2 regions of the Glutamicibacter sp. NPDC087831 genome follow, and region 1 is predicted to be linked to the other one. Evidence: riboswitches for the same ligand, from Rfam matches in the RefSeq annotation. Region 1 holds a riboswitch; the other holds the start of a gene.
What was found. Region 1 has a riboswitch for glycine ahead of gcvP (aminomethyl-transferring glycine dehydrogenase). Riboswitches for the same ligand answer to the same signal wherever they lie in the genome.
Positions count from the first base shown of each region.

Region 1 (6,829 bases):
AGCGCTCGATCTCGGCCAGGTCCTCGGATTCGGTGGGCTCCACCATCAGGGTGCCTGCCACAGGGAAGGACAGGGTCGGCGCGTGGAAACCGAAGTCGATCAGGCGCTTGGCCACGTCCTCGGCGGTGACCCCGGTCTTGGCGGTCAGTTCGCGCAGGTCCAGGATGCACTCGTGGGCAACCAGGTCCTTGTTGCCGGTGAACAGTACCGGGAAGTGCTCGTTCAGGCGCTTGGCAATGTAGTTCGCGTTCAGGATCGCGTGCTTGGTGGCTTCGGTCAAGCCGTCCCCGCCCATCATCGCGATGTAGGCCCAGGAGATCGGCAGGACGCCGGCCGAGCCGAAAGCGGTCGCCACCACCGGCACGCCATCACGCTCGGAGTAGGTGCCCGAAGCATCGCCTGGCAGGAATGGCAGCAGGTGCTCGCCAACGCCGATTGGGCCTACGCCTGGACCGCCACCGCCGTGCGGGATGCAGAAGGTCTTGTGCAGGTTCAGGTGCGACACGTCGCCGCCGAACTTGCCTGGCTGGGCCAAGCCAACCATGGCGTTCATGTTCGCGCCATCGATGTACACCTGGCCGCCGGCGGCGTGGACCTTGTCGCAGACCTCGCGCACGTCCGCGTCGTAGACGCCGTGGGTGGATGGGTAGGTGATCATGATGGCTGCAAGGACGTCCTTGTTGGCCTCGATCTTGGCATCCAGGTCGTTCGCGTCGATGGTGCCATCGGCTGCGGTCTTCACGACCACCACGCGCATCCCGGCCAGCACTGCCGACGCGGCGTTGGTGCCGTGGGCCGAGGCCGGAATCAGGCACAGATCGCGCTGGCCTTCGCCGCGCGAACGGTGGTAGTCCGAAATGGCCAGCAGGCCCGCGTACTCGCCCTGCGAGCCGGCGTTGGGCTGGATCGAAACGCCAGCGTAGCCGGTGATTGCGGTCAGGCGCCCTTCCAGGTCGGTGATCAGCTCGCGCCAGCCCTCGGTCTGCGCTGCAGGCGCGTAGGGGTGGATCGAGGCGAATTCCGGCCAGGTGATGGATTCCATTTCGGCGGCCGAGTTCAGCTTCATGGTGCACGAACCCAGCGGGATCATGGTGCGGTCCAGGGCCAGGTCGCGGTCCGAGAGCCGGCGCAGGTAGCGCATCATCTGGGTTTCGGAGGAGATGGTGTTGAAGATCGGGTGGGTCATGAAGTCGCTGGTGCGCACCTGCCCTGCCGGGATCTCGAAGCCTTCCGGAGCCGAGAGCTCTGCGCCGAAGACCTCAAGCAGGGTCTTGACTACGCCCGAGGTGGTGGCCTCGTCGGTGGAGATGCCCACCTGGGTCTCGCCCACCTTGCGCAGGTTGATGCCTGCTTCGATGGCCTTGGCAATGATGGCATCGGCGTTCTCGACGTTCACCACAACGGTGTCGAAGAAGGAGTCCGAAGCCAAGGTGTAGCCGCCGGAAACCAGCGAGCTGGCGATCACCCGGGCGTGGTTGTTGGCGCGCGAGGCGATCTGCTTCAGTCCGGCTGGGCCGTGGTAGACCGCGTACATCGAAGCGCAGATGGCCAGCAGGGCCTGTGCGGTGCAGATGTTGGAGGTGGCCTTTTCGCGGCGGATGTGCTGCTCGCGGGTCTGCAGGGCCAAGCGGTAGGCAGGGACTCCGGCGTCATCGGCCGAAACGCCCACCAGGCGTCCTGGCATGGAACGGGTCAGGCCATCGGCCACGGCCATGTAGGCAGCGTGCGGTCCGCCGAAGAACAGCGGCACGCCGAATCGCTGGGTGTTGCCCACGGCGATATCGGCACCCTGCTCGCCCGGAGGGGTGATCATGGTCAGGGCCAGCAGGTCGGCAATCACGGTAACCATGGCGCCGGCTTCCTTGGCGGCGGCGATGATCGAAGCGTGGTCCGCGATCGAGCCGTCGTTGCCAGGCTGCTGCAGGACAATGCCGGAGATCTCGCCCTCTGGCAAGCCTGCGGAAAGGTCGGCAATCTCGACTTCGAAGCCCAGCGCGTCAGCGCGGCCCTGCACGACCTTGAGGGTCTGCGGGAAGATGTTGGAGTCCAGCACGGTCTTGCCCTTGGACTTCTTCTTGTTGGCGCGGCGCATCATCAGCACGGCTTCGGCGGCAGCGGAGGATTCGTCCAGCAGCGACGCGTTGGCGATGGGCAGGCCGGTCAGGTCCATGACCATGGTCTGGAAGTTCAGCAGGGCTTCGAGGCGGCCCTGGGAGATTTCCGGCTGGTACGGGGTGTAAGCGGTGTACCAGGCTGGGTTTTCCACGATGTTGCGGCGGATCACAGCTGGGGTGATGGTGTCGTAGAAGCCCTGGCCGATCATCTGGGTCTTCATGACGTTCTTCGAGGCAAGCGCACGCAGGTGGGCTAGGGCTTCGGTTTCGCTCAGAGCATCAGGGATATCCAGTGCGGAGTCCTGGCGGATGTCTGCCGGAACGGCGGTGTCGATCAGTTCTTCCAGGCTGTCGTAGCCCAGGGTCTGAAGCATGGTGGTGACGTCGGAAGGACGTGGGCCGATATGGCGTGAAACGAATTCAGTATTCGCTCGTGCCGAAGTCTGCGTGATGGTCATGGTGCTGGTATCTCCATGGGATCTGTCTTGGCGCATGCCAAAGGAAGGTCTTTTTACCTCCCCATCCCTGTTGCATAACCTGAGAGTTTTACGCATCCAGCAAACCAAGCCGGGCACTTGCACCTTCGGTGAACCGGAACGGGCCGGTTTCTTTCCAGAGTTGCCTCATGATGGCGGTACGGGTGCCTGAGAGTTTCCTGGGGAGGAATTGCTCCTACGGCGCCCGTCCATGGTGTGAACGGGACTCTCCCGCCATCCGTCTATGGCGCGCGCTGCCGGCCGGAGACCTGCAGCACACCACCATGTTACCTGCCCCGCCCCCAAGGTCAAACAGGAGCGGGGTCCGGAAAAGTCATAAATGCGTTCAGTTGGCGTCGGCAGTTAAACGGATGTAATCAGGATATTTCGCTGACAAGGAATCACCCGACGAGGTGCCGGTGATCCGGCGCTTGACCCACGGAGCCAAATGCTCTCTGGCCCAGCCCAATTCCTGCTTCAGCTTTTCGCCGCGCGAGTTCACGGCCAGTTCCGGCAGGGACGGCTGCTGGATCCTGGAGGACCAGTTTCCCTCGGTGATCCGATGGGTGCCGAACACGTCAAGGACCTTCGAAGCCATCAGCGTGTGGCCCAGCTCGTTCATGTGCAGCCGATCCACCGCCCAGTAGCGCAGATCGGAGAATTCTCGCCACCGCCAGTAATCCGCGATCACCGCACCGTACTCGTCCGCGATTTCGCGAACCTTCTCGTTGTAAATGGCCGTGCGCGGACGGGTCTTGGAGAACAACGGTGATTCCACGGTGTCGAAACCGGTGAACAGCACGACCGCGCTTCCGGCTTCGGCAAAGCGGCTCACCATGCCTTCATAGCCGCGCATCAGCGCATCCAGGTCCGCCTTCGGGCGCAGGATGTCATTGCCGCCGGCATAGATGGTGACCAGGTCCGGGGCCAGTGCGAGCGCCTGGTCCAGCTGCTGGTTGATCACCTGCCCGATCTTCTTGCCGCGCACCGCCAGGTTGGCGTATTCCCATTCGCCTTCGGCGCAGAGCACTTCCGAAACCCGGTCCGCCCAGCCGCGGACCTGGTTGGGCCGGGTCGGATCCACATCGCCAACGCCTTCGGTGAACGAGTCACCTAGTGCCACAAACTTCTTCACTTCGCTCCTGCTTCGTTCCATTCCCGATGGGTTTACTACGCGTTGCTGCCGGCAGCCTGGGCCGACATGTTCTTCTGCATGATCAGCTGGCGGGCCAGCTGGCTGAGCTTGACTCCGGTGGAGATCTCCTTGGCGCCTTCATTGCGCGAGGGAATGAAACCGAAGCCCAGCTGGTGGGCTGGATCGGCGAAGGCCAGCGAGGAATTCGCACCGTCATGGCCGTAGGCGAAAATCGATCCATAGTTGTTGCGCGCGGAGGCCTTCATGAACCCCAGGGCGAAGGCCTGCAGCAGCCCGTTGGTCCGGTCATGGCCGTAGACCAGCTCGGTGGAAACCTGGGACCAGGTGTCGGCGGTGAGGAATCCGCGGGTGGCGCCCAGTGCCGGCACGGCACCGAATGAGGCGGCATAGATTGCGGCCAGGCCTTGGGCATTGGCGACCGCGCCCATGGATGCGGGGCCCAGTTCGCGCACCTGAGGCGCGTTGGCCAGTTCGTGCCAGTTGTAGACCGGGCCGTTTTCCAGCGCGAAACCGGAGGCCGAGTTCACCGAAAGCCCGGCCGGGGAGAACGGATCGAAGAATTCCGGTGCGGCGTCAGCGCCCGGCAGTACATCGCGGTAGCGCGATTCCAGCGCGGGGTCCTGGCCGATGTAGGCTTCGGCTCCCAGCGGCTTGCGGATGCGCTCCTCGAAGACGTCTTTCAGTTCCTTGCCGGTGACCCGGCGTACCAGTTCTTCCATGAGCACGCCCAGGGTGATCGCATGGTAGCCGACAATGTGCTGGCCCAGCGGCCAGACGCTTGGCATGGAAGCGAGCACCTTGGCGTATTCGGCGGAGTTCAGGAGGATCTCGCTGGGAACGCCCCCGGGCACGCCCAGCACTCCCGCTTGGTGGCTGAGCACCTCGCCGACGGTGAGCTGGGATTTCCCGTTGTCCCCGAATTCCGGCCAGTAGGTGGCCATTGGCGCGTTCGGATCAATCAGCCCATCTTGCACGAGCAGTGCCACGACCAGCGCACCCAGGCCCTTGGTGCAGGAGAAGACGCAGGTCAGCGCGTCACCAGAGAGGTGCTCGCCAACGCTGTGGCTGAGCACCAATTCGCCGCGGTGGTACACGGCCAGCTGCGCCGAATAGCCTTCTTCCTCAGCGGCTCGCGCCTCTAGTGCTTCCGCCAGGGGCGCGAACTCTTCAGTGATCACCGATTGCATCTAAATCCTTCAAAGTGCTTGTCTCTCATCAACTAACCCTAACCGCTTCGATCCCATGGCCCGGTAGTTCCACACGCTGACCCGACACCTAGCATATAGGTACGTCAGCTCACAGCATTGGCTTGTTTAAGCCACTAATCGACATTTCACTACCGCTGGACCCCAAGTTCTGTGAGCCAGCCTTGAAGCCGGTTTGCCCACTTCATGCGCTGACCCTAAAGTTGTAATGTTTGCCTACAAAATTGAAGGAGATGATCTCGATCGCATGACTGTGAACAGTGACACGGCCGTTACCGACGGCAAAGAAACAGAACTCCGCAGGGTGATTGGCCCGAAGCTGCTGCTATTCCTCATCATGGGCGATATCATCGGCGCCGGAATTTTCGCCATCACCGGCAAAGTTGCCGGCCAGGTGGGCGGAGCCGCCTGGCTGCCGTTCCTGATCGCTTTCACGATCGCGACCCTCACCGCCTTCAGCTACCTCGAACTGGTGACCAAATACCCGCACGCGGCCGGTGCCGCCTTGTACATCCACAAGGCATTCGGCATCCACTTCGTCACCTTCCTGGTGGCGTTCACCGTGGCTTGCTCGGGCATCACCAGTGCCGCCACCTCGGCCACTTTGGTGGGGCGCAACCTGCTCATTGGCATTGGCCAGTTTGTCGACGGTGTTCCCAACACCCCGGAAGCGGGCATGTGGGCAGCTATTGCAATCATCGTGATCCTCGCCGTGATCAACTTCCGCGGCGTAGGCGAGAGCGTGAAGTTCAACCTCGTGCTGACCATAGTTTCGCTGGCCATCATGGCCGCGATCATCGGCATCGGCTTCGCGGTGATCGCCTCGGGCCAGGGTGACATTTCCCGCCTGGTGGTCTTCGAGACCCCGACCGACCGCAGCGTCTTCGCCGCCGTGACCATGGGTACTGCCATTGCGTTCTTCGCGATGGTGGGCTTCGAGGATTCGGTGAACCTGGTTGAGGAAACCAAGAATCCCAACAAGACCTTCCCGAAGATCATGCTCATCGGCTTGGGCATCTGCGCCTTGATCTACATGCTGGTGGCCGTCACCGTCATCATGGTGATTCCGACCGGCGATCTGCTGAACCCTAAGAACCCGGATGCCGGCATCCTGCTGGATGTTGTGCGCATCGGCCTGCCGAACCTGCCGGTTGACGCGATCTTCCCCTTCTTGACCGTCTTCGCGGTGGTTAACACCGCGCTGATGAACATGCTGATGGCTAGCCGCCTGCTCTACGGCATGGCCCGCCAAGGCGTGCTACCGCAGTTCCTGGGCAAGGTGCATTCGACCCGACGCTCGCCATGGGCTGCGATCCTGTTCAGCACCGGACTGGCCATCGCCTTGGTGGTCTACGTGAACCTGAGCAACGGAAGCAGCATTGTCGGCTCGCTGGGCGGCACGACCGCGCTGCTGCTGTTGTGCGTGTTCGCCGTAGTCAACGTAGCCCTGCTGGTACTGCGCCGCGACAAGCCGGAACCCGATTCGTTCCGCGCTCCAACGATCATCCCGATCCTCGGCGTGTTCTTCTGCTTGTTCCTTGCCGGCCCGTGGGCTCGCGCCCGCGAGGACTGGGTCCAGTACGAGATTGCCGGCCTGCTGCTGGTCATCGGCGTGCTGCTGTGGGCCGTGACCTGGTTGGTCAACCGGATCAACTACAAGAAGGGCGTCATCGAAACCCGCCCGGGACAGTACTGATCCCAGCCCGTTAACGCAGTGATGCCCGCCATTTGGCGGGCATCACTGCTTTAAGCGTGTTTTCTACGCGGTCTGCTCGACCGTTTCCTGGCGGAAACGAAGCTTCAGGCCGCCTTCGGTGCTCTGCCACCAGGAAGATACGACGAGCACCGGGCCCTCTGCAGGCTTCATGCGGTAAGCGA
Region 1 covers NZ_JBIUVH010000009.1:33,350-40,178, reverse strand. Annotated here, with positions in the region: gene gcvP (aminomethyl-transferring glycine dehydrogenase) at 1-2,572, opposite strand, end outside; glycine riboswitch at 2,737-2,834, opposite strand; gene ACIOJF_RS17770 (SGNH/GDSL hydrolase family protein) at 2,937-3,725, opposite strand; gene ACIOJF_RS17765 (serine hydrolase domain-containing protein) at 3,761-4,933, opposite strand; gene ACIOJF_RS17760 (APC family permease) at 5,199-6,647, shown strand; gene ACIOJF_RS17755 (RNase H family protein) at 6,711-6,829, opposite strand, start outside.

Region 2 (6,829 bases), on a different contig from region 1:
GGCCACTGGTACTGGGCCAGTCTCGGCGCGATCGCCGCAGTCACCGGCGCTGATGCCTATGCGCGGGTAGCCCGCGGGCTGCAGCGCTGCGCAGGCACCTGCATTGGCGTAGCGCTGACCGCAATAGTTTTCGCCTTCGATTCCCCGGTCTGGGTAATCCTGGCCGCTGCGCTGGCCTCGCAGTTCGTCATCGAGCTGGTGATTCTGCGCAACTATGCGGTGGGGATGGTATTCATGACGGTCACCGCACTGCTCATGGTCCACCTGGTCAGCCCTGAACCGGCCGCGTCCCTGCTCATCGACCGCATTTCCATGACGGCGCTGGGCGCTTTGGTGGGTGCGGTGCAGAGCATTGCCATTTCGCTGCTGGTGGCCCGCCGCCGCCAAGGCCGAACACCGGGGGCTACCAGTGCTCGGTGACCACCTGCGCTTCGAGCTTGCCGGCCTCGATGGAGATATGGCGGGCTAATTCAAGGTCCAGTGTTCCCAGATGCTCGGGCTGGTTGTGCGTTAGGCGCAGCTCGACGATGGTAACCCGCCACTCCAGGTGCGGATGCCGGTTGTCCTGCTCGGCGCGCAGGCCTACCTGGACAATGAACTGCAAGGCCGTGCTCGCGCAATCGAAACGGTAAGCGGCCCGCAAACCCAAGTCATCACGCTTCCAATCAGGCAAGGCGCCCAGCCTCTGATCGAATTCGAAGCGCGGTAACGGACCGGTTGATGCCATGGTTCTCTCCTCCAAGCGGCAGCGGGTCGGACTATGCAAGTGGTTGCTGCCTGCCATCATGATCGCATCGACCCCGGCTATTGCGTTAGCGATCCCAGCGACTATGCAGTTAGGCCCCGGCATCTGGTGATGCCGGGGCCTGATCGAGAGACCTGTCAAGTGCTCGGGCTACTGGCGGATGTCCTCGGCAACCTGTGCGGCGGTTTCCGCTTCGCGCTTGGCGAACGATTCCGCATCACGGTAGGTGGAGGCCTCATAGCGTTCGTGCGCCACCTTGGCCAGGTGCGCGGCGCGCAGTGCCTGGTGCTGGGGGTTGCGGCGGATGTACAGGTAGCCTGCGCCCAGGATCAGGAACCATGCCGGGGTGATCAGCAGGGCGCTGAAGGTATCGGCCTGGGTGGTTAGTGCCCACAGGATGAAGCCGAAGAAGCCGAGTACCACGTAGGGCATGACAACCCCGCCGGGCACCTTGAACTTCGAAGCATCATGAAGATGCGGGCGGCGTGCGCGGAAGACCAGGTAGCTGAGCAGGATGATGGTCCACACGAACATGAAGCACAGGGCCGAGACGGTGGTGACCAGGGTGAAGGCGCCCATCACCGAGTCGCCGCTGTAGAGCAATGCGACGCCTGCCAGCAGGAACATGCAGGAGAACATCAGTGCGTTCTTCGGCACCTTGCGGCTGGAAAGCTTGGCGAAGCCCTGCGGCGCATCGCCTTCCATGGACAGGCCGCGCAGCATCCGCGAGGTCGAATAGATCCCCGAGTTGGCGCTGGAGGTCGCGGAGGTGAGCACCACGAAGTTGATGATGCCTGCCGCACCGGCCAAGCCGGCCAGGGCGAACATGCCCACGAACGGGGACTGCTCGGCGGAGAACAGGTTCCACGGTTCCACGGTCATCAAGATGATCAAGGCTCCGACGTAGAAGAACAGGATGCGGATGGGGATCGAATTGATCGCCTTGGGCAGCGTCTTTTCCGGGTCCTTGGTTTCCGCTGCGGTCGTGCCGACCAGCTCGATGCCCACGAACGCGAACACCGCAATCTGGAAGCCGGCGACGAAGCCCATGAAGCCGGTGGGGAACATGCCGCCTTCGGTCCACAGGTTGGAGAAGGAAGCGGTGGCCGAGTCGTGCTCGAAGCCAGTGATGACCATGACCAGGCCGACCACGATCAGCGCGCCGATGGCCACGATCTTGATCAGCGCGAACCAGAATTCGGTTTCGCCGAAGGCCTTCACGGTGGCCAGGTTCAGCACCAGCAGCAGTGCGATGCAGCCCAGCGCCGGGATCCACAGCGGAAGGTCGCCCCACCAGAAGGCGACGTAGTGGGCGATGGCCACCACGTCGGCAATGCCGGTGACTACCCAGCAGAACCAGTAGGTCCAGCCGGTGAAGAACGCCGCCCACGGGCCCAGCAGATCCCCGGCGAAGTCGGCGAAGGTCTTGTATTCGAGGTTGCTCAGCAGCAGCTCGCCCATAGCGCGCATGACGAAGAAGAGCATGAAGCCAATGATCATGTAGACGAAGATGACCGACGGGCCGGCGACCGAGATGGTCTTGCCGGAGCCCATGAACAAGCCGGTGCCGATGGCGCCGCCAATGGCGATCAGCTGGATGTGACGATTGGAGAGCCCTCGTTCGAGTGCGGGGCCAGAACTGGTGGTACTCATGCTGATTGCCTTCCAGGAGTGTGGTGTGACGCCTCGAAGCGCTCCTGCCCCCAAGCCCTGAAGGCTTGGAGAGCAGCTGCTCGCTTTGAAGAACGCATCCGACTAGGAAGGATTCCAGTTGGGCATTGCGCTGCATGCTGCGCTCAGAGCAGTTGCTGCGAATGCCACGGTGAGTCCCTCGAAACTGGTGCGCTCGGTGCGGCACGGTTCTTGGTCCCTCCCCAATCTGTATTACAACCTGAGAGTTTTCACTTCCACCCGAATACTGGGTGAAGCTTGCTCCTTCGGTGAGCCCGGACGAACCTGGGCTGCTTTCCAGAGGTGCCTGTTCGTAGCGGTACAGGTGCCTGAGAGTTTCCCGGGGAGGAAATTGCTCCTACGGCGCCCGCCCATGGTGTGAGCGGATCTCTCCCGCCACGCATCAACGGCATATGTGGTGATTGCCATCACAGTATGCGCAGAAAAATGAACGTGGTGCAAGTCGCAATTTCACACTTCGGGCCCCGGATAACCGCTTGGCCACGCCAATCGTGGAAAGTGGCTGGCGAAATGGGGGATTCTCCGCTTCGTAATGATTCGGGAAGCAAGGGCATGGATGCGGCAAAGCGGGGCATCGGTTCAACCGATGCCCCGCGTGGGGAGGTACGGAGGGCTACTTCCCGAACCGTCGCAGCCGCAGCGAGTTCAGTACCACCAGCACCGAGCTGGCTGCCATGGCCGCTCCGGCGATCATCGGGTTCAGCAAGCCCAGGGCCGCAATCGGAATGCCGGCAGTGTTGTAGGCGAAAGCCCAGAACAGGTTCATCTTGATGGTGGACAGGGTTCGGGCCGACAGGTCGATGGCCTGCGTGACCTGATGCAGGTCGTTACCCATCAGGGTGATGTCCGCGGCTTCGATGGCCACATCGGTGCCCGAGCCCATGGCGATGCCGAGGTCGGCCTGCGCCAGTGCTGGCGCGTCATTCACGCCATCGCCCACCATGGCCACGACCTTGCCCTGCTCTTGCAATGAGGTGATCGCCTGGGCCTTGCCGGCAGGGAAGACCCCGGCGAATACGTCCTCGGCCTTGATGCCTACCTGGGCGGCAACCTCGGTAGCCACCGACTGGTTGTCGCCGGTCAGCAGCACCACGCGCAGGCCGCGCTCCTGGAGTTCGGCAATAGCTTTTGCGGAGCTGTCCTTGATCTTGTCCGCCACCGAGATCACTGCCTGGAACTGCTGGTCCACCGCGACCAGGATGGCGGTCGCGCCGGCCTGCTCGGCTTCCGCGAGCATGGCCTTGGCGGAGTCATCCAAGGACGCGCCCTGGGCTTCGAGCCAGCTGAAGCGGCCTACGGCAACGCGATGCCCGTTGACCGTGCCGACCACGCCGCCGCCCGGATCGGAATCGAAGTCGCTGGCTTCGGGCAGCGGGCCCAAGCCGGCTGCGGCCTTGGCGATGGCCTGGGCGATCGGATGCTCGGAATGGTGTTCCACGGCACCGGCCAAGGCCAGGACCTCATCGGGATCGACTCCGTCGATGGCCCGGGTGCCCTGATGGGCCATGACCCCGGTGGTCACGGTGCCGGTCTTGTCCAGCACGATGGTGTCCAGCTTGCGGGTATCTTCCAGGACCTGCGGCCCGCGGATCAGGATGCCCAGCTGCGCGCCGCGTCCGGTGCCGACCAGCAAGCCGATCGGGGTCGCCAGGCCCAATGCGCAGGGGCAGGCGATGACCAGCACGGCGACCGCAGCGGTGAACGCCTGGTAGGGATCGCCGCTGGCAAAGAACCAGGTCACGAACGTGAGCAGCGCAATGGCCAGTACGATCGGCACGAAGACGGAGGATATCCGGTCAGCCAGGCGGGCAATGGGCGCCTTGCCCGATTGGGCTTCGGAGACCAGCTTGCCCATCTGGGCCAAGGTGGTGTCCGCGCCAACGCGGGTAGCTTCGATCACCAGCCGGCCCGAGGCATTCAAGGTCGCGCCGGTGACTTCATCGCCGGGCCCGGCCTTCTGCGGGACCGATTCGCCCGTAAGCAGCGAGGTGTCTACCGCGCTGGCGCCGTCAATGACCACGCCGTCAGTAGCGATCTTCTCGCCGGGGCGCACCACGAAATGGTCCCCGACCTGCACCTGCCCGGCCGGGATTTTCACTTCCGCGCCGTCGCGAAGCACCACTGCATCCTTGGCGCCCAGGTTCAGCAAGGACTTCAGCGCATCGGATGCCGAGGACTTGGCGCGGTGCTCCAGGAAACGGCCCAGCAGCAGCAAGGTGGCCACGACGCCGGCAGTTTCAAAGTAGAGCGCATGCTCGGACATGGACATGCCGATATGGGCGGTCAGCTGCGGATCGAGGATCAGCTGCACTGCAGAGAAGAAGTAGGCCGCGAGCACACCGAGGGAAACCAGAGTGTCCATGGTCGAGGCCAGGTGCCGTGCGTTGACGGCCGCTGCCTTGTGGAAAGGCCAGGCGCCGTAAAAGACCACGGGAGTGGCCAGCGCGAAGGCGACCCAACCCCAATGCGGGAACTGCGCTGCGGGAATCATGGAAATGATGAACAGCGGAATGGTGAAGATCGCGGAGACCAGCAGGCGGCGCAGCAGGTGGTTGGGCACCATGTGCTCGTGCCCGCCGTGATCATGCTCCCCGTGTCCCTGGTGATCCGAACCGGCGGGTTTGGGCGGGTGCTTGAGGGAAGCGGTATAGCCGGCGGCTTGCACCGTATCGATCAGTGCCTCATCGGTGACATCGGCTGGGACCTGGACCTTGGCGGTTTCCAGGGGCAGGTTCACCGTCGCGCTGACACCGGGCAGCTTGCCGAGTTTGCGTTCCACCCGATTCACGCACGAGGCGCAGGTCATTCCCTGGATGTCCAGATCGACGGTGCGCAATTCGGGGATTGTTTCATGCGGGGCATGGGAAGTCATGATTTACGACCTTGCACTTTCTTGCCGTTGTGGCTTGGTGCCTGGCTTTTTTGCGGCTAGGCGTTAATTGCTTCGACGGTGTAACCAGCCTCGTCGATGGCATTGCGAATGCTCTCTTCGCTTACGGTTGCGCTGGTGGTGACGTTGGCGGTGGACACGCCCTTCGCATCGAGGAACACTTCCACCTCTTGCACCCCATCAAGCTCCTTGAGCTCCTCGGTGACAGAGGATACGCAGTGGCCGCAGGTCATGCCGGAGATCTTGATTTCCACATGGCTAGTCAGCGGGGTGCTCTGCTCGCGGGGAATGATCTGCAGGCCCTGGTTGGAGTTCTTTTCCGAGGAGCATCCGCAATTGCAGTTGTGGCTCATGATCTTGCTCTCTTTCGATGAATTCTGTGTGAATTGGAAATGGGTCCGTTGGGGCGCGCTCAGCGCACCAAACGGGAGATGGCGGCCGTGGCCTCGGCGATTTTGTCTTGCACGATGGATGGATCACCCGTCTCGATGGATGACTTGGCCGCATCAACCACGCAATGGCCGATATGGTCATCGATCAGCTGCACGCTGACCTTGTGCAATGCCGCGTTGATAGCGGAGATCTGGGTCAGGATGTCGATGCAGTACTTGTCTTCATCTACCATCTTGGCCACTCCGCGCACCTGGCCTTCAATGCGCTTCAGACGTCGTTCCAAGGCGCTTTTATCCGCGTGATAGCCGTGGTGCTCAGCTGTTTCATGTGGCGTGTGGTTGGTATCCATATAACGATCATACCCCCTAGGGGTATTAAGTCAAGTACCCCCTGGGGGTATCCAGCATCCCCCAGCCGGAGAGGGAAGCACGGTAGGATTTCACCCGTGAGCCACAACGAACTTCATGTGCGTCCGATTTCCGGCACCGAGCACTCATCATTCCTTGAGACCGCCCAAGACGTCAGCTTCCTGCAGCGTCCCGAATGGGCCCAGGTCAAGGGCGGCTGGCGCGGTGAATCCCTCGGCTGGTTCGAGGAAGACGAGCTGGTAGGCGCGGCACTGGTGCTGCATCGTGCAGCCCCGGTCATCAAGAAGACCCTCGCCTACATCCCCGATGGCCCGGTCATCGACTTCGGCACCTATGCTCCTGGACAGGTAATCCAGCCGCTGGCCGCCTACCTGAAGAATCGTGGCGCATTCCAGCTGAAGATGGGCCCGGGACTGGCCGTGCGCACCTGGGGTGCCGCCGCGGTGCGCAAGAACCTGGGCAAGGAAGGGTTCACCCAGCTCGCTGACCTTGAAACCCAGAGCACCTCAGGCACCGCGCTAGCGCTGAATGACGCCTTGCTGGAAATGGGCTTCTCCAAAGAAGATGTGGGACTGGACTTCGCTGCGGGCCAGCCGGAATTCGTGGCCCGCGTGGCGTTGCAAGATGATGACGGCAACCAGCTGGACGTGGACCAGGTCATGGCCAGCTACTCGGCGACCACCCGCAACGAGACCCGCAAGGCGCTGAAGAGCACCCTGGAAATCGAAGTCGGCCAGACCA
Region 2 covers NZ_JBIUVH010000002.1:617,509-624,337, forward strand. Annotated here, with positions in the region: gene ACIOJF_RS09375 (FUSC family protein) at 1-420, shown strand, start outside; gene ACIOJF_RS09380 (4a-hydroxytetrahydrobiopterin dehydratase) at 404-727, opposite strand; gene cycA (D-serine/D-alanine/glycine transporter) at 896-2,398, opposite strand; glycine riboswitch at 2,724-2,822, opposite strand; gene ACIOJF_RS09390 (heavy metal translocating P-type ATPase) at 3,051-5,309, opposite strand; gene ACIOJF_RS09395 (heavy-metal-associated domain-containing protein) at 5,366-5,680, opposite strand; gene ACIOJF_RS09400 (metal-sensitive transcriptional regulator) at 5,740-6,069, opposite strand; gene ACIOJF_RS09405 (peptidoglycan bridge formation glycyltransferase FemA/FemB family protein) at 6,166-6,829, shown strand, end outside.
Region 2: it holds a riboswitch for glycine, as region 1 does, so the genes downstream of both, cycA (D-serine/D-alanine/glycine transporter) here and gcvP (aminomethyl-transferring glycine dehydrogenase) in region 1, are expected to answer to the same signal.